Regions from separate parts of the Paenibacillus sp. 22594 genome, predicted to be linked through region 1. Evidence: riboswitches for the same ligand, from Rfam matches in the RefSeq annotation. Region 1 holds a riboswitch; each other region holds the start of a gene.
What was found. A riboswitch is a leader RNA that binds a small molecule or an ion and turns the genes downstream of it on or off. The one in region 1 is predicted to bind cyclic di-AMP.
Positions count from the first base shown of each region.

Region 2: it holds a riboswitch for cyclic di-AMP, as region 1 does, so the genes downstream of both, ACTJKB_RS25865 (hypothetical protein) here and ACTJKB_RS29880 (C40 family peptidase) in region 1, are expected to answer to the same signal.
Region 3: it holds a riboswitch for cyclic di-AMP, as region 1 does, so the genes downstream of both, ACTJKB_RS01470 (APC family permease) here and ACTJKB_RS29880 (C40 family peptidase) in region 1, are expected to answer to the same signal.
Region 4: it holds a riboswitch for cyclic di-AMP, as region 1 does, so the genes downstream of both, ACTJKB_RS24580 (hypothetical protein) here and ACTJKB_RS29880 (C40 family peptidase) in region 1, are expected to answer to the same signal.

Region 1 is NZ_JBQENA010000018.1:15,844-20,667, forward strand. Features, by position in the region: gene ACTJKB_RS29865 (c-type cytochrome) at 1-310, opposite strand, end outside; gene ACTJKB_RS29870 (GNAT family N-acetyltransferase) at 406-891, opposite strand; gene ACTJKB_RS29875 (C40 family peptidase) at 1,220-1,711, opposite strand; cyclic di-AMP (ydaO/yuaA leader) riboswitch at 1,717-1,859, opposite strand; gene ACTJKB_RS29880 (C40 family peptidase) at 2,249-2,677, opposite strand; cyclic di-AMP (ydaO/yuaA leader) riboswitch at 2,735-2,873, opposite strand; gene ACTJKB_RS29885 (hypothetical protein) at 3,095-3,892, opposite strand; gene ACTJKB_RS29890 (M1 family metallopeptidase) at 3,937-4,824, opposite strand, start outside.
Region 2 is NZ_JBQENA010000010.1:165,615-170,438, reverse strand. Features, by position in the region: gene ACTJKB_RS25875 (GH36-type glycosyl hydrolase domain-containing protein) at 1-128, opposite strand, end outside; gene ACTJKB_RS25870 (flotillin family protein) at 324-1,745, opposite strand; gene ACTJKB_RS25865 (hypothetical protein) at 1,769-2,341, opposite strand; cyclic di-AMP (ydaO/yuaA leader) riboswitch at 2,501-2,655, opposite strand; gene ACTJKB_RS25860 (hypothetical protein) at 2,882-3,013, opposite strand; gene ACTJKB_RS25855 (InlB B-repeat-containing protein) at 3,214-4,824, opposite strand, start outside.
Region 3 is NZ_JBQENA010000001.1:353,400-358,223, reverse strand. Features, by position in the region: gene ACTJKB_RS01480 (DsbA family protein) at 1-609, shown strand, start outside; gene ACTJKB_RS01475 (disulfide oxidoreductase) at 609-1,040, shown strand; cyclic di-AMP (ydaO/yuaA leader) riboswitch at 1,269-1,428, shown strand; gene ACTJKB_RS01470 (APC family permease) at 1,556-3,373, shown strand; gene ACTJKB_RS01465 (histidine phosphatase family protein) at 3,478-4,092, shown strand; gene ACTJKB_RS01460 (ABC transporter ATP-binding protein) at 4,302-4,824, shown strand, end outside.
Region 4 is NZ_JBQENA010000009.1:113,415-118,238, reverse strand. Features, by position in the region: gene ACTJKB_RS24590 (glycoside hydrolase family 43 protein) at 1-1,205, shown strand, start outside; gene ACTJKB_RS24585 (hypothetical protein) at 1,278-1,463, shown strand; gene ACTJKB_RS24580 (hypothetical protein) at 1,552-2,004, opposite strand; cyclic di-AMP (ydaO/yuaA leader) riboswitch at 2,139-2,309, opposite strand; gene ACTJKB_RS24575 (glutaredoxin family protein) at 2,625-2,864, opposite strand; gene ytxJ (bacillithiol system redox-active protein YtxJ) at 2,861-3,187, opposite strand; gene ACTJKB_RS24565 (SDR family NAD(P)-dependent oxidoreductase) at 3,416-4,138, shown strand; gene ACTJKB_RS24560 (ThuA domain-containing protein) at 4,164-4,811, shown strand.

The sequences.
Region 1 (4,824 bases):
CCAGCTTATCCTTGAAAGAAGGCATCTGTCCGCGGCCTTTGGTGACAATGGTGAAAATCTCTTCTGCGTCATGCTTGCCGCCTTCCTGCTGGAGGCTAGGGCCTACACCGCCCTGAAGCTGGTCACCATGGCAGGTGATGCAATTAGCCTTCTTTACTGTGGCCTCGGCGCTTGCCGCATCCATCTGCACTTCCGGCATCGTTGGTTTGTTCTCCTCGGCGACTTCGGCTTTGCCGGGCAAGGTGAACATTAAGATTACCGCAAAGGCACAGGCGGCAAAAAACAAACCGCTCATGATCCATTTCTGCATCTGCATCCGTCCCCTCCATGTAAGCTGCTTCCTACATTATACAAGAAGGTAAAGCGTTATCATAGCGTTTATGACAAAAAAATGAATGGTTTGTGCTATTTGTCATAGACCATGCAATAAAATGGCTTGTCGCCCGTCGGAGTCCGGCGTTCATAAGTATCCGTAATCGTAAAACCACTTTTTTGATAAGCACGAATGGCTCTCTGGTTCCAAGTAAGCACCTCCAGATCTATCTCGCGCTCCGGATATCGTGCCAGGGCTGCCTTGACGATGGCGTTCATGAACAGATGACCCATGCCTTGCCCGCATAGATCAGGCCGCATACCAATTCCTAGCCGAACTACACCTTCCATAGGGAATAGCTGTGCGAAGCCACAGAGAATCCCTTGACTGTTCACCACCGAGACGTATTGCTCACTCCGCAGCCGGGGATCGCCGAACTCAACGTCCAAAGCCTGCATTTGCTCCCAGGACATCCAGCCATAAATGTTGTACGGAGGTTTGTAGATCCATTCACAAATTTCTGCAGCGTGATTAACTTCCATGGGGACAACGTAAAAAGTTACCGGAGAACTAATCATCCGCCATCCGCCTCCCTTCAGAACGAAACGTTATATCATAATTATATACAAAACATTTCCATTTCGGCGCATAAACAATATATTTTAAAAAATTCCAAAAATCGCGGTTTTTTATGTTTTGCAAATAGTGAGTAGGGTAAGTAACTTTTGTAGCAAGTGTAAACGGCTTCGCCGTCCTTTTAAGGACGGTTTCCGTTTCAGCGAGAAATATAAGGATAATTTATTGCGTGAAACATATAAATTCTTATCTTTGGACAAAAAAACAAGCCCCCTCCAGGATTTCGGCAAAAATCCTGGATAAGAGCCTGTTCGGTTACAAAATTACTGATTATTGCACGTCGTCATTATCTTGGGAATCGGAAGCTACCGTTTGATAAGCATCTGTGCTCATGATTCGTTTGGCGCCAACGTAGCGGTTGACGTAGTAGCTGTCATTCAGCGAGCTGATGGTTACACCACGCTTGGAAGAAGCGTGTGCGAACTTACCTTCTCCGACATAAATCCCGACATGGGATACCCCTTTGCCGCTTGTATTGAAGAATACGAGATCTCCCGGTCTAATGTTATCGCGGGATACGGCAGTACCCATTTGGTACTGGGAACCAGACTGGTGAGGAAGGTTGATTCCCATCTTATCAAACACATACATGGTAAATCCGGAGCAATCAAAACCGTTAGTGGAAATTCCGCCTGATACGTACTTAGTTCCGATGGATTTGTCGATAACCTGATCCATTTTAGAGTCTGCGAAAGCGCTTCCTGCTCCGATGGTAAGAATGATCGAAAAGCTGAGTAGTGCTGCTGCTAGCTTCTTCTTCAAAAGTAAATACCCCTTCCAAATGCCTACGAGGTTAGCTTAAGGGTTCGGTTGAAGGTCCCCTATGACCCCTCTGTAAATAGGAGGTCAATTCACCCAAAATCGGTTCCCCCGTTTCCCTAATGATTAAGGAACTCGGCACGACGATTGATTAGATTTAGCTTACGGATTAAAACAATGACAAAACCTTTGTAAATCAGGTTTGAATAATTACAAAAATGTTACTATCAACTCACTGCGATAATTGTAACAAAGACAGAAGCACTTGGCAATCACTTAAAGCATATTAATACATATTTTTTGAGCCTTTTAAGAGGAAAAGGCTTGATTTACGCTGATTCTTTACGCTATAAGTTAGCTGCATGGAAGATCCGCCTGGAATATTTATCAAAAAGGTGTTTCAAAGCTCTAAAAAGCGTGTAAAAGGGAGAATAAGGAAAAGGGAAAACCCGGAAAATGATTACGGCAATAATCAGCTCCGGGCTTGTATAAGTTACATTTAGTTGTTAGAGGTGTAATGGTGAGGGGATAAAGCTTCAATTAATCGTAGGCAACAGTTTTGTAAGCTGTAGTGCTCATCACTCGTTTAGCGCCAACGTAGCGGTTGGCCCAGTAGGCTTGACTCAGCGAAGTTACAGTTACGCCGCGTGAGCTGGAAGATTGTGCGAATTTACCGCCTCCGACATAAATGCCGACATGGGAAACTCCCGAACCAAAAGTATTGAAGAATACCAGGTCACCTGAACGCAAGTTGTTCCGTGATACGGAAGTACCAACGCTGAATTGAGCCTTGGATGTGCGTGGCAGGGTAAGTCCGATACTTTTAAAAACATACGAGGTAAAGCCGGAGCAATCGAAACCGTTTGTGCTAGTGCCCCCGAACTTATAGGTGGTTCCGATGGTTTTTGCGATAACGGTGTCCATCTTGGAATCGGCGAAAGCGCTGCCAGCTCCGATTGTGAATACCATCACTAGTCCAAGTGCTGCTGCGGTACATTTCTTCTTAAAATTCTGACTTCTCAAAAGATGTACTCCTTCCAAGGCCTGCGAGGTTAGCTTAAGGATTCGGTAGAAGGTTCCCCTATGACCCCTCTAAAGCGAGATCAATTCACCCAAAATATGGTTCCCCCGCTTCCCGGTGCAGGGAATTTGGCGTTTTATGCACCAGAAGAGCGACGTGCCGACAATTTGTAAATGCTCTGGAATGTTAACGTGTTTGAATGTGCTGCATTTTAAAGATTACAAATTTGTTACTAGTAGTACAGGCATCATTGTACCAGAGGATTTACAGTTTTGCAAATACTCTTATTCACTTTGTAATCCAAAAAAGAGTCCCGCCCCCTCAAGGAGCAGTGACTCTTTTATTATGCCGGTTGAGCGGCTTAATTATTGTGGGAATGATTTACTGGACCAAAGGTGGTATTGAGCGGCGATTCCCCACATTTTGAAGAGTGTAGTGGGAAGTGGAGAGAACTGCCGTAGCAGAAGTGCTGGCATCCCCGGCCATAAGATTGATGCCGCTCCGCAAGCAAGCATCATTACCAGACCCCCTGCTCCCATCACAAGGGATAATCCCACAGAAGGAAGGATCACCTTCAGGCACACCAAGAGAGAAGAGAGAGTACCTGTGCCACCCGTATAACCGAACTGCATGTACAGCAGTACTTTTCGGATGAAGAACAGATATAGCAGCCAAGCCAGAATGTAGGGTGCCAGTTTCAGCAATAGCTTATAATCCAGAATTCCGCTTAACAGCAGTCTGTACATTTTGGGAAGAAGCCAATACAGGGGCAGAGCTGTAAGCACCCATTCTGCAAGACTGAACAACATTACCGGAAGCCCATACAGCCGCATACCCGGAAAAAAGAACATCCCGCGCTCCCCCTTACGCTCCTGATGGAGCTCATGGAGCAGTCCTGCGCGGATGAATGGGGAGAGCAGCAGCCTTAATGCGCTTAGCGCCAGCAGCATCCAGAGCCAGTGCTGAACACCGGAATCGGTGCCCAGTGCGAGCTGGCCCTCCACATAATACAGCAGTCTGCCTATCCCGCTACCGCCCGCATCCTGATCAGGATAACGCAGCAGTACCGGGACTACGGCGCTTTTAACGAACTTGTACATGAAATAACCCCAGAATAGCCGGTAGATAAACAATAGAATCAGTATATAAAATTGCTCTTTCATGCTGTGCCAGCCCCGGGATATCGATCTTTTCACATTCCTTCACCTCACCAGACAAGAGTTCCGAGCAGATTTTCAATCAGGTTGGTTATGCTAAGCGTCCATCGTGAGAGCGTGTCCTGCTCCAGTTCCGCGAGTCTGAAATTATTCAAATGCTTACTCTCCAGCAGGATGGAATGCTCGGGATCAATCTCTGCCGATATCAGCGGCGCTTTGTAGGACAGCTGAAACGTAGTTTGCTTGTCTTTTCCATTCCAATACCGCTGAACGGTATATCCATCCGAAAATGTAAACTTTACTGGCACATCCCCGTACTGGCTGCCTTTGTTGCTCACGGCGACTGATGAATCATAACGAAGGCCATCTGTGTCTCTCCCCTTTTTGTGAAGAGTGTTGACAATGTTATCTATGGAAAAATCAGGAGCGCCGCCACTATAAACATATTGAACGAAATACGTCTGCCACGATTTTTTGGTCACTTTTTCTACGGTCTTTTGAAAATCAGCTGTGGAAGGGTGCTGGAAACGGTATTTGCGGGCATAGGTGGCCATGATGGCATCCATCGTTTTGGTTCCCACTTGCTGCTCAATGTCTTTGAGAACCAGTTTGCCCCGGATGTATACGTTGCGTGTATAGGCATCGTCTCCGGTGTATTTCCAGGTCTCCAGATTGAGTGGCTGTGATGAGGTTACCAGACTGGCCTGAAGCGCAGTGTTGGAGGCTACCCCATATTCCTGTTCCATCAACCGGTCTTCTGCATAAGAGGTGAAGCTCTCATCCAGCCAGGCTTCCTCAAATTCATTGCTGGCTATCATGCCATAAAAAAACTGATGCCCGATTTCATGGATGACCGTACGTTCAAGCTGCGTGCCTGGGGCATCTTCGGCTGCGCCGAAGGCAGTGATGAGTGTGGGGTACTCCATCCCGCCTGCGCC
Region 2 (4,824 bases), on a different contig from region 1:
GCGACCGCATACCCGCGGCAATTGACGTGAATCATCATCTTCTCGTTCCATAGAAACCCTGAAGCTTTGGGGAGCTGAGTGGGACTCGTCAATTCAACATATTCATTGTCTTGTGTGGCTCTAATCATCATGTATCCTCCCTTTATTCACCAATTATTCATCCTAAATCACATAGTAGTTTTAGTATAACTGTCATAGAAGAGATAGTACATTGTGGAGTGGTAACGCTCTCGGGAGCAGCAAAATAAGGGATGTCCCCTAAGTGGGACACCCCCGCTGTTTTACGAGTAGGAAGTATTATAGTATGGTATAACGCTATAGAATTACTGCTCTTTATTCCGGCCAAGCAGCCCGCTGAGCGCCTCTGTAAAATTCATGCCGGTAAGCGACTGAGTCAGTTCAGGAACCTGGGCCATGATTTTAGCGATATCACCTGTGATTTTATTCACCCCGGATGAAGCTCCATCCTGTGAAATCACTGTAATCTTATCAACCTTGGCGAGCGGGGAAGCGATTTTTTCAGCCAGCTCCGGCAGCACTTTCAGGAATTCTACTGTAAGCGCGGCTTGCGTGAACTGTTTGTACGCTTCGGCTTTCTTCTCCAGCGCCCCTGCTTCCGCCGCTCCGGCCAATTGAACAATTTCTGCGTTAGCTCTCCCCTTCGCCAGCTCTGCTTCCGCTGTTGCCAGCCCCCGTTTGGTCATGGTGGCCGCCTCTGCTTCCGCCTCAAGAATCTGCCGCTGCTTGGCGGCTTCCGCTCTCATAATCGTAGCCTGGTTCTCCGCCTCAGCAGGCTTGATCACCGTTGCCTCCAGCTCCTTCTGTCTCAGCTCAACTTCGATTTCCCGGACGGTCCGGTTTGCCTCCGCTTCCATCTGCGTGATCTTGACCTGCTCGGTAACCAGCGACTGTTTGATTTTGTTCTGCTGCAATTCGTACGCAAGATCCGCCTGCGCTTTCTTCACTTCGGTCTCCAGCTTAAAGTCCGCCTGCTTAATATTCAATTCCTTCTCGAACTGAGATTCCTTGGCGCGGGCGGCAGTTCCCGCTTCAATGGTGGCTTGATGCGCATTAGCTTTGGCAATGGAGGATTCTTTCTCCGCCTCGGCTTGCTTGATCTGAATGTCGCGTTCCGCTTCCGCCTTGGCGATGCTGGCATCCCGGCGGATGCGCTCAATTTCCGGAACCCCCATATTGTCGATATACCCTTTGTCGTCCGTAATTTTCTTAATGGTGAAGCTGACTACCTCAAGCCCCATCTTGTCGAGGTCTTCCGAGCAGGTCTCCCGCATCTTGCTGTTGATTTCGTCAGGAGTCTTTAGAATGGATTCCACCGTTAATTGTCCGATTAAGCCGCGCAAATGGCCTTCCACCGAATGCAGGATAATCGTCTCGCGGTCTTCTTCCGGCCGGTCGATAAACTGCTCACTGGCAGTCAGAATAGCAGTAGGATCGCTTTTTATCTTAATCTGAGCCACCGCCTCCAGGTTGAGCTTGATGCCTTGCTTAGAGAACATCGCCTGCGCCGGGATGACGTCGAAGCTCATCAGCATCATGGAGATGGTCTTATTGTTCTGGAAGCCGGGGATGACGAATGTCCCGCCGCCCTGGACCACTCTTTTTCCGCCAAGGCCGTAGACGATCATCGCCTGATTGGGCGGAACCTTTTTATAAGCGTTCACGATACTGAACAAAGCCAGCAGGATAACAACAACAATTGCCGAGATTAAATAAAGAATAACCATTATGTTCGACTCTCCCCCGTGATTTATAATTGTCCGATTTCCCTCTCGAAGAGGGTGACTACCGCCATTCCTTTATCCACCTTCAAAATAATCACCCTGTCGCCTTTGGAGAGCAGTTGGCCGGATTCTGCTCTTACTCCAATGGAGCGCATGGTTCCGTGCAGTACATATTTCATTTCCCCGACCGCTCCATCTGCTGCAGGTATACTGATGTACCCGAGCTGCCCTACCTGCTCATAATCCCTTTCATTCATGCTGCTGTCATACCGGGTCATCACCCGGGCCAGCACCGCATACATCACACATCCCAGAAGTAGAGCGAGCACGGTACAAATCAGCACCACTGCGAGCATCCTCATTTCGCTGAACCGGGAAAGCACGTAACCTGTACCGCCCCAGACTGTGACAAACACCATCAGAGGGAGTATGGGCACAAAGCCCGGACCACCAGCATCGCCGCCGCCCGCATGCAGATGACCCGCCAGGCCATGCCCATGAAATCCGCCGCTGAGGAGGAGTATTAGTCCAACCCAGAAGCACACAATAAATACAGTAACGATAAGAATCCCCCCTTTGAAGCATTTTAAATAGGGCATTTTAAATAGGGCATTTAAAACAACGCTTAACCTATCTAATTATCGTTGTTATGAGATTTTTAGTCCCTTGTACAGACTGCTTTTCCTTCCTGCACACGCAGCAAAAAGACCACAGAAGCGGCAGGGCTCTCCGTGGTCGGTTAATCGATCATGGCGCTCATCCTCTCTCTTCGAGGCTTACGGGGTTAGCTGACGGATTCGGGCAGCGAGATTGCCCTACCCTGCCATAGCGCCTATTCAGCACGCGGCAAGGATTCACCCCATATATCATTGGTTCCCCCGTTCCCAATTACGGAATTCAGCCATATGAGAACAGTTAATTTACATTCGGTTGTTGATTTGAATCTTACGCCTGTGGCCATTTATTGTAAAACGCCCCGGATGACAAAAGAAGCCAAAAACGCCTTCCCTCCGCGAATGAAGGCGCATTCTTTGGTTTCGCCCTTAAGCGGCCGATGATTTGCTCGCGTTTGCTCCATTTCTCGCAAGCTGTCCCAATCGTCCAAAGCCAAGGCCGCACGCACTATAAACCTTAGGTGCTTACGGTGTCGGCAGTAGCCGGGTCAAAAAATCCGGAAACAAAGGCGACCGCTGCCACTTTTCCACAATCAGTCCGTCCTCTCCGCTGTTTAAGCGGGGAACGACAACGATACCAGAGACAGGCTTGCCCATAATCTGTTAAAGCAAGCCACCCATGACCAAAAAAAACAGAGCAGCGATCCCTCAATAACAGGAGAATCGCTGCTCTGCTCACTTTTTGTGGTTTTAAGAATGAAGAGAACTGCCTTCCGCCAAGAAAAACCACTTTTGGGACAGCCCCTTTTATCAACAGCCCCAAATTACACTTGTCCCTTTTTCTCAGAGAACCGGCATTAGTTAAGTGAATCCAACAGCGTCTTCAATTGCGGGTTGAGCTTCAGCGCATTCAGGATGATCTGTAGAGCTTCTGCGCGTGTGGCGTTGCTCTTAGCATCAAATTTCCCATCTGCTTTGCCGTTTATGATACCAGCTTGTGCTTCAGCTTTGATCTCGTTTGCTGCATAGGAACCCCTCAGGTCATTGAAATTGCCTTTGGTGGTGTCCTTCGATACGTTGTTAAGGTTTAAGATGCGGGACAAAAGGACAACCATTTCCTCGCGGGTGATTGTTTTATCTGGCTTGAACGTAACATCCTCGTAGCCGCTGATAACCCCTGCCTCTGCAAGCTTCTCGATTGCGCCTTTCGCCCAGTGATTGCCAACGTCCTTAAATGCAACACCAGTATTGTTGCCGCTTTTGATATCGAATACCCGACTCAGAATCACTGCAAATTCAGCGCGCGTGATCTCACCATCTGGCTTGAACGTACCATCGTTGTAACCTTCAATCACATGGAGCTTTACGAAAGTATCGATAGTTTTTTCGGCCCAGTGCCCTTTCGTATCAGCAAGTTCAACCTTAACATTAGATTTCTTAGCTTCCTCTACCTTGGACTCGAAAGCATTAACTAAGTTTATTACATTAATAATGCCGCTATTGAATACATCAACCGCTGGTTTCGTAGGTCCAGGTGTCACTGTTGGCGTTATACTATCCGCCGGCGGACCACCCTGTGATGGTTGCCTGGATACATCTTCCCGATTCACAGTTACCATATAAGTATTGCCAGTCCCGTCTGGGGCCATTACGCTAATCTGAATCAGGTTCGCGCCCACCTGTAAGTTGTTGGCTCTATACGTATACATATTGCCGGTTACGGAACTGTAAACGGCTCCCGAAACGGTAAACGTCGCATGGGAATGCGCTGTGGTAAAAGAAAGATTGAAGCTTGAAACGGAATTAGCTACATCATTCACGTTATATTTCAGAGTTGCTGCTGCAAATGCTGGTGTCAATGTCCCCTGATCCACTGACAAGCTGGACAACTGCGCATTTGATGACGTCCACTTCGCATAGAGGGTAACGTTGGCCGCACCCATTGCGAAACTGCCGCTAACCTTGTAATCCGTACCACTTCCGTCCGCCTTCGTGTTCCAGCCTGCGAACGTATAGCCCGTCTTCACAAGCGTTCCGGTGTTCCCCAGCACCGTCACCGTGTTCCCCTGCGGATAGCTGCTGCTGTCGGTCGGAACCGTACCGCCGGTGCTGCCGTTTCCGTTATACGTTACGGTGAAGGTCGGATTGGCCGTCCACTTCGCATAGAGGGTAGCACTGGCCGATCCCATGCTGAAAGTGGCATTCGCCGCGTAGTCGGTGCCGCTACCGTTAGCGGCAGTGTTCCAACCTGCGAACGTATAGCCCGTCTTCACCAGCGTTCCAGTGTTCCCCAGCACCGTCACCGTGTTCCCCTGCGGATAGCTGTTGCTGTCAGTCGGAACCGTACCGCCGGTGTTGCCGTTTCCGTTATACGTTACGGTGAAGGTCGGATTGGCTGTCCACTTCGCATAGAGGGTGGCATTCGCCGTGCCCATGCTGAAGGTGGCATTCGACGCGTAGTCGGTGCC
Region 3 (4,824 bases), on a different contig from region 1:
TTTATACTAGCGTCGAAGGATTCATCTTCAAATGCAGGTTCAGGCAAAGCAATTGATTTCAATTACAGCGAACTGCCAAGACTAGGTAAAGCGGATGCTCCCGTTAAAATCGTTGAATTCGGTGATTTCAAATGTCCGGCGTGCTCCAATTTTGCAGGTGTCATCAAGCCACAGCTGGCTCAGGAATATGTGAATCAGGATAAGGCTGCTATATATTTCGTGAATATGGCCTTTATCGGTCCGGATTCCGAGACAGCTTCCCTGGCAGCCCTGTCTGTATACCATCAGAACAGTGATGCTTTCTGGACGTTTTACGATGCGATTTATGCCAATCAAGGGGATGAAAACGCCGAATGGGCTACAGAGGATTTTCTGGTGAGCCTGGCAGAGAAAGAAAAGTTGCCTATCGATTTGGATCTGTTGCGTAAGGATATCAAGGAGAAGACCTATATGAGTGAGCTGCAAAGTGATACCAGTCTTGCTAAGGCTTCAGGAGTAACTTCCACGCCTACTGTATTTATCAATGGACACAAAGTAGATGAGCCATTCAACATGGAAGCCATTAAGGAACAGATTAAGTCCGCTTCCGAAGCAGTGAAGGCCGAGTGATGAAATTCTCTACGTTCTGCAGACGTCACTGTCTCTATCTGGCCTGGTTTGTGTCCGTTATTGCTGTAGCGGGAAGCTTGTATCTAAGCGAGGTACTGAAGTACGAGCCTTGCAAGCTATGCTGGTTCCAGCGTATCTTCATGTATCCGCAGCTGATTCTCCTGGGAGTAGCTACATACCGGAATGACAAAAAAATTATTCCCTATGTACTTCCATTAAGCCTTATTGGGGGCAGCATTTCTATTTATCATTATGCCGAGCAGAAGATTCCCGCACTCAGCAAGGTGCTCCCGTGTACGATTGGTGTACCCTGCAATAAAGATTATCTGAATTATTTCGGGTTCATTACGATTCCATTGCTTGCACTGATCGCCTTTGCTCTAATCACGATTTTGCTCTGGACCGGACGTAAAGAGGACACAGTAGAGTAGGCAAAACCACTGCAGAATTTAGAGCACAAATCATTCCTGAAATTTCAGACACAAATCGGGTTCAAAACCCTGAAAAAACACGTGATGACGGGATAATCGCAGAGAATGAAAGATCGCATTATCTCTTATCTTGGTTTTGCGTAAATTGGATGTTTTTTCATTCTTTTTTCATTTTTTTCACCGCTTTACGGAAGACGCATTGTAGACTATCATTAGACCTTGTGAGAAGTTGAATATGCGCTGAATTTTCCGTATGGAAAAACGGGGGAACCAACATTGGCCTTAGTGCCGAAGGGGTGAATCGGGAAGCGGTCTTTAGGACCGAAACCGTAGGGCTACCACAGCCCGAATCCGCCAGCTAACCTCGTAAGCAATGGTGGGATAATGACGATGCTATAAGCATGCGGATCATTTCCGTATGCTTATTTTTGTGCCTGCATTTATGAAATCCACCTATGAAAACAGCGCACGGTACTACCGTTTCAACGTAAGCAAAGAGAGGAACTGTTACTACAATGGTAAGCAAGGTAAAACGACTATTGATCGGGCGTCCGATGAAGTCGAACGAACTCGATCATGAAAAGTTATCCAAGGTAAAAGCGCTGGCTGTCCTGTCTTCTGATGCGCTCTCGTCTGTAGCCTACGGAACGGAACAAATCCTGATTGTCTTGGTGGCCGCAGGGTTCACCGCTATCTGGTACTCATTGCCAATCGCATTAGCCGTATTGGGCTTGCTGGCTATTTTGATTTTATCCTATCGTCAGACCATTTTTGCTTATCCGCAGGGCGGAGGCGCTTATATCGTAGCCAAGAGCAACCTTGGGGTTCCTACCGGACTCCTTGCTGGCGGATCGCTCCTGGTAGATTATATTCTGACCGTTGCGGTTAGTGCGTCGGCGGGTACGGATGCGATCACATCCGCTTTTCCAAATCTTCATAATCATAGTGTGTTAATCGCCGTAACCGTTATTCTGCTCTTGACTATTGTCAATCTGCGGGGCGTTACGGAATCTGCATCTTTCATTGCAATTCCCGTGTATTTATTCGTGGTTTCCATCTTCGTGTTGATCATTGCGGGGGTATTCAAATATGCTACTGGCGGAGCCCATGCTAATGTTCCTGAGATAGGGGCAGCGGTATCGAATGTAAGTTTGTTTTTACTGCTTAAGGCTTTCAGCTCCGGCTGTTCGGCTCTGACAGGGGTAGAGGCTGTATCGAACGCCATTCCAAACTTCAAGGCGCCTGCGGAGAAAAATGCAGCCAAGACTTTGATGTTGATGGGAATTATCCTGGGAAGTATGTTTACCGGAATTACACTGCTTGCCTACTGGTACGGAATTACACCGGATGCAAAAGCTACGGTTGTATCCCAAATTGCTGAATCCACTTTTGGACGTGGCGGTTTGTACTTTTTCATTCAAGGGATTACAGCTGTAATTCTGTTTCTGGCTGCCAATACAGCTTATTCCGCTTTCCCGCTGCTGGCGTTTATGTTCGCCAAAGACAAGTACTTACCCCATGCATTTATGGTCCGTGGTGACCGCCTGGGCTTCTCGAATGGTATTATCTTTCTAGGTGTATTATCGGCCGTGCTTGTGGCTGCTTTTCATGGAAATACTGAAAGTCTGATTCCTTTGTACGCGGTGGGTGTATTTATTCCGTTTACGCTGTCCCAGCTTGGGATGATGGTGCACTGGTATAAAACCAAACCTAAAGGCTGGCAGAATAAATTTACCGTGAATACGGTGGGGATGCTAACTACTCTGACGATTACTCTGATCTTCATTATTACGAAGTTCTCCAGTGTCTGGATGGCTTTTATCTTCCTGCCCGTTGTAATGTTCGTGTTCCACCGTATACACAGCCATTACCTCAATACTGCCGATCAGCTGCGTATTTGTCCTGCAACGGATAAACCCTGCATCAAAGGAAGCACCGTGGTTGTTCCTGTCTCGGGTGTGACACGAGCTGTACTGCATTCGATCAGCTATGCCAAGTCCTTAACGGATAATGTGGTGGCCGTCTATGTTGGGTTCGATGAAGAAGAAATTAACAAGATGGAACAGAAGTGGGAGGAATGGGATCCGGGAGTGCGCTTGATTGTTCTACGTTCCCGCTACCGCAGCATTCTGCGCCCACTGGTCAAATTTATTGAAACAGTCGAGTGGAAGACCGCTTCAACCGATCATATTACAGTCCTAATTCCACAGTTTGTTACCAAGCATTGGTGGCAGGCGGTTCTGCATAATCAGACCAGCTTGTTCATCCGTTCTTATCTGATGAATCAAAAAGATATCGTAATAGCGACAGTGCCTTATCATTTGCACAAATAAATAGATGAACTTCATCAGCAGGGCTGTTTCCGTATACTTCGGGAGCAGCTTTTTTATTATGGTATGATTAGGAATATTCAGAACCATTCAAGGAGGAGATGCAGATGGCCGTATATTTTATTAGGCATGGGAAAGATGATGAAGGTTTTCGTGGCGGATGGAGTCAAAGGGGGCTCGTAGCTGAGGGGTACAGACAATCGGAGAAGCTAGGGCTTTATCTTAAGCAAAACCAATCCACATTCCATATTCATCGTATCATCAGCAGCGATTTACAACGGGCGTTGGATACAGCAAATGAGATATCTAGAATACTGGAAATACCAGTTGAAAGCAGCGGTCATTGGAGAGAAACGAACAATGGTGTTATAGCTGGCATGCCCAATGAAATAGTGGATGAACGATACCCGGGTTTGTATTTCTCAGGCTTACGGATGGATGAACGTTATCCTGGCGGAGAAAGTCCAGTTGAGTTTTTAACCCGCATAAAAGAAATACTATCAACATTATGTGAAGAACAATTAAGCACCAATCCGATTGAAAATGTAATCGTTGTTACACATGGTGGAGTAATAAATATAATCTATCATATTCTGAATGGATTAGAATGGACGAACAAAAGCAGTAAAGCATTTCCGGCATCTTATACTAGTATTCATAAAGTAGAGTATTGTGATGGAAAGTGGGGCATTTCTCTAGAAAACCTAACAGAGCATCTGTGAAGAACAGCGGGTAACGCCAAAAAGGAAAATATTTTTATTGACATAGAGAATGAGAATCAATATCATTTAATGAGACGTGGCGAAAGCGTCAAACCGATGAACCCATTAGATTTTACATATACAGGATTTAATAAATGTACGGTGCTTAATGTGCTTTACCTGAGAGACGAGATCCCTGTGAAACTATAAAACTTTAGGGAGTGATGATGATGTCTGAACGTTTGAACACAGATCAGTTAAGTATTGGGTATGCGGAGGCATTGATTGTCAAAGGACTGAACCTGTCTCTTCCGACAGGGAAAATCACAGCACTAGTGGGGGCTAACGGCTCCGGGAAATCTACCATTCTTAAGACGATGGCACGTATCATGAAGCCCAAGAGCGGCAGCGTGATGCTGGACGGCAAGTCGATCCATAACCTGTCTACCAAAGAAGTAGCCCGGCAACTGGCGATCCTGCCGCAGAATCCCACTGCACCAGACGGACTTACGGTATCCGAGCTGGTGAGCTACGGACGTTATCCACATCAGAAGGGCTTTGGTACGCTTACTTCTGAAGACCGCAGCATTATCGCAAATGCGATCTCTGTGACGGGTATGGAAGAGTTCCACGACCGTCCAATTGACCGTCTATCTGGAGGACAACGCCAGCGGGCCTGGATTGCGATGGCTCTGGCGCAGCAGACCGATATTCTTTTCCTGGACGAGCCGACAACTTTTCTTGATATGGCTC
Region 4 (4,824 bases), on a different contig from region 1:
TATCCTTGGACTGGGAGACCCGAGAAGGATATGAAAAGCCGGGAGCAATCTGTCTGGTAGAGTACTCACCGGAGAAGAAAGAAGTAGTTGGTTATCCTAAGAGAATCTGGACAGGTGGCACTGACAGAGGGTGCATCGAGGCGCCGCATCTTACCAAGCGTGGAGATTATTATTATATGATGTGTGCCGAAGGCGGTACCGGTTATGGACATAGCGTAACTATGGGGCGGGCCAGCAGTGTGTGTGGGCCTTATGAGAAGGACCCGATGAATCCGATCGTGACCTCCATACCGGGTGAGTTCTACGAGAGGCATGACCCGGATCATTTGAAGCCTAAATATTTCAATCCGGATTCGGTGCTGCAAAAATCAGGACATGGAAGCTATGTGGAAACTCAGCTCGGTGAAGTGTATCTGGTACATCTTTGTGCAAGACCGTTCGTGCCGGAGCTGCGCTGTACGCTGGGACGTGAGACAGCCATACAGAAAATGAAGTGGACCGCAGACGGTTGGCTGAGGATGGAGGACGGAACGAATCTGGCTAAGGAATTTGTTCCTGAGAGCAAATTGCCAGAACATCCGGTGAATGAAATTCCGGCCTTCGATGATTTTGAAGCTGGAGAATTAGGCATACAATATTATGCGCCGAGAATAATGCCAGAAAGCTTTGCAGATGTAAAATCACGTCCGGGCTATGTAAGAATTCGCGGGCAGGAATCCAGAACATCACTTAACAAGGCAAGCATATTAGCCAGAAAACTGACATCCATATATACAACGGTGACAACCAAAATGGAATTTCTGCCGGAAGTGCATCAGCATAGTGCAGGATTGATTTTGTATTATGATAATATGAACTACATCAATTTAAGAAAATACTATAGTGAAACGTTGGGCCAAAGTGCATTATCCATTATTCATTTGGAGAATGGGGACAAGGCCGAATTAGTGGATACCAGAATTCCCGTAAATGACGTTCCGCTTTACTTGCGCCTAAATATCAGAGGACGCAAAAGCTGGTTTGAATGGAGTGTTGACGGCAAAGTATATGAAAGAATAGGACAGGACTTTGATACTACCAAGTTCTCGGATGAATATAGCAAGTATGGTGAGTTTACAGGTTCTTTTGTTGGCTTGACCTGTGCGGATCGTGTGAAGCATCAGCATTATGCTGATTTTGATTTTTTTGAATATATTGCAAATTAAGAACTTCATCATTGCCGTTCTGGCGAAACCACGCCTTATGGTGTACCTTATAAGTAAGGAGTGGTACTATTCATGAAGAAAAAACGAACGCCTTTGCTGGTAGCGGCTTCGATCCTGCTGATTATCATCAGCAGCCTGATCCGGCCGGAAGGCTCAACCTGGCTCGGAGCGTTGCAGACATTAATGCTGGGTATCGGATTATTAGGCTGCTGCATGGCTTTCTTGAGGTTCGCCAAGGGAGGCAAAGGCAAGCGCTAGGCAAATAGAGAGAGCTGTGGCAGGATGCCGCAGCTCTTTTGCCTGAATACCTGAATATATGACGTTAAAAGCTGAACGCTCCCGCTCCTCATCCGGCGGTTAAACTGGATTTCGGCAGTAAGATCTCCTGCGCCGCCATTTGTTCGCGCACCTGTCTGAGCTGCGCCTTAAGGTCGGGCACACTTCTCTGGAGAATGGTGCTGATTTCGGGCAGGGGGAGCACCATACCATACCGGAGCGCTTGTACAAGCTGATGTTCCCAGGACAGCACATTTGCATAGCAAGGCTTTTGGGCTTGCGCAAGCCGGGAGCATTGCTGTATGCACTCACGGTAGGCTTCAAGGGAGAAGGTTTGCGGGTTCAAGCTCTTTTTCAGGTAAAGCTCATAGAGCGCTGCGAAGGTCTTTATCGTAGCCTCCTCTGCCCCGGTACCCTGCCCGAGCAGCAGGCTGCTGAGTGCACAGACGTTCCTGCTGTATTTCTGAACATACTCCGCAAACCGGGCTTCGGAAGCGGGCTGAAGCGATACTGGGTCTGGCATGATCTCACGTTCCTTTCATAATATGAAATCTTTATCAGTTTAAATAATTATGCAAAAAAGCCGCAGCAGAGGAGAACCTCTGCTGCGGCTTCGGTACAGGCTTAAATAAACCTGGCGCTTAAGCTTGGCGGGTTAAGATCTCTCTCTATACGCTTACGAGGTTAGCTGTCGGATTCGGACGGTGAGAGTCGCCCTACCTTGTGAGACCGCACTTCTGCAGTCTCCTTAGGATTCACCCCAATAAGGCCTTGTGGCCCGGTGGTTCCCCCGTTTCCCGTGTGCCGGGAATTCAGCGTTCATGTAATTTTTCATGAATTACTTTCAAAACGAATCATACTGCTTCGGGGAGGTCTTTGTAAAAAAGGAAAAGGGAGTTGCTGCGCCAATTTCACGTTGAAATCGGATAATTCGAAGGAAATAAACGGATAAAACCATATATCTTACTGCATATTGGCCCATTATCTCATTCGCACGCCGGTTTTTATTTCTGCCTTAGAATGCGGACCATTTCCTAGGCAAGACAAAAGGGCATCCAGGGGCAAACAGCTCCCGGATACCCTTTTGTGCAAGTGAACCAATGAATCCGTACGCGGCATTCTCCTGCCAGCGTTCGGGTATATTTATTTCGCGGCTGCGATAAGCTCTTTCAGCTCGGGCAGATTGAACCCTTTAACGACATGTGCCCCGGAGACTGTAACAGGAACGCCCATGAAGCCCAGCTTCTCAACCTCTTCCTGATAAACCGTGCTGGTCATTACATCCCGTACTTCAAAAGGAATGTCCTGCTCCTTCATCAGCTGTTTCACCTGATTGCAGTCACTACAGTTGGCTGTGGAATAAATGATTACAGGCTGGCTCATTGGCTCACAGCTTCCTTGAGGGCATCGCGGGTGATTTTCCAGTGGGAGGTGTTCCACCGGACTTCACCATCTTCCAGCAGGAAGATTTGCGGGGACTCATGCTTGATGCCGAAATCTTCGGCAATCTGGTTGGAGACCGGACGGTCTTCAATCACATGAACCACAGCAGCGGGAGTACCAGAGCTCTGGACATAAGCCTGGAATTCTTCATTTGCCTTAGCGCTGATCGGGCAGGTGGTACTGTGCTTGAAGAGCAGCTTTTTACCGGGCTGTGCAATGTATTGATGCAATTCATCAAGACTGCGGATTTGTTGTATGGACATTTGGGGGTCACCCTCCTGGTAGTTTATTTTGCTAACAATTCGGTTGTTAACAATGATATTCCTGATTGTAACATAGTTCAAAATTAAATCAAAAGGAAGAATCAGCAGGGAATGCATGGCGGAATAGTCCAGCAGAGGACGTTGAAAAATGACAATTGCCATGCTAAGGTGTATGGGATATGGCGATTTATGTATATTGATGTCTGATAAGAGGGAGTGATCCGTTCCATGAAAAAGGTCGCTTGTGTTACCGGTGCCGACCGGGGACTCGGATTTTTCCTTGTGCGCTGGCTTCTGGAGAATAAATATAAGGTTTTCGCCGGGCAGTACCTGGAGGAATCGGAAGCGCTGGAAACACTCAATGAGAAATATAAGGAACAGCTAATTCTGGTTCCGCTGGATGTCGGCAGCAGCGACAGTGTAAAGCGCGCGGCACGAACTATTGCAGGACGCACAGGGCATCTGGATATGATCATCAACAATGCTGGAATTATTGACCGCGCGGATGATGCCACCATGCTGGTAGATATGGATGACACCGCGATGGCACGCATTTATAATGTGAATACGCTTGGCTCTCTGCGGGTGAGCAATTCGCTGATGGGCCTCCTGCTGCAAGGGAAGCAAAAGCTGATTGTGAACATCTCCTCCGAAGCCGGCAGCATCAGCCGCAATCAGCGGATTAACATGTACGGTTATTGTATGTCCAAGGCGGCGCTTAATATGCAGTCCTCCCTGCTGCACAATCATCTGCGGGTCATGGGGGGCCAGGTGATGGTTTTTCATCCGGGCTGGCTCCAGTCCTACATGAACGGTGACATGAATGATGAAGCCCCTATCCCCCCTGAAGAATCCGCCCGCAAAATTATGGGAATCGTGCAGGAGCATAAGACGCATATGGGCATGGAACCGGCTTATCTTGATCTGGACGGCAATCCCTGGCCCTGGTAAGAACAACTCTTGCTAAGAGAAAGGCGTGGATGAAAGAGTGACAGAATGGAAGGCACTGGCGCTGGGAAGCTATACAGAGGTTAAATATCATCCGTTCTCCGGTGTAGACCGCGTGTTTGAGGAGTTGTTTGCCGGGAAGCTGGACGTGAAATCCACCGAAGATTACTCATTGCTCAGTCCGGACAGCCTATCGGCTTACAAGCTTGTGATAGCGTATACGGAATTTTCGGACGACAAAATAGCTCCTGAACAGAGCGGGGCATTGCTCTCCTATGTGGCTAACGGCGGCGGACTGCTGGTGGTGCACAACGGGATCTCACTACAGCGTAACCAGGAGCTGGGAGTGATGCTGGGTGCGCACTTCACCCATCATCCGGCCTACACCGAGCTTCACATGACAGTTCCGGCAACAGGCCATCCGATCATGCAGGGGATTACTGATTTTGTGATCGAGGACGAGCCGTATTATTTTGACATGCAGCCCTATTTTGAAACGACGGTGCTGGCCGAGTATTTCCACGAGGGGGCCCATCATGCGGCAGCCTGGTGTCATGAGTTTGGGATGGGGCGTGTAGTGTATCTGATGCCGGGCCATCATCTTCCTTCCTTTTCCGTAGAGCCGTTCCGGCAGATGATTACAAGGAGCGGTCTGTGGGCAGCCGGATTACTGTAGTCCTTAATCTTAT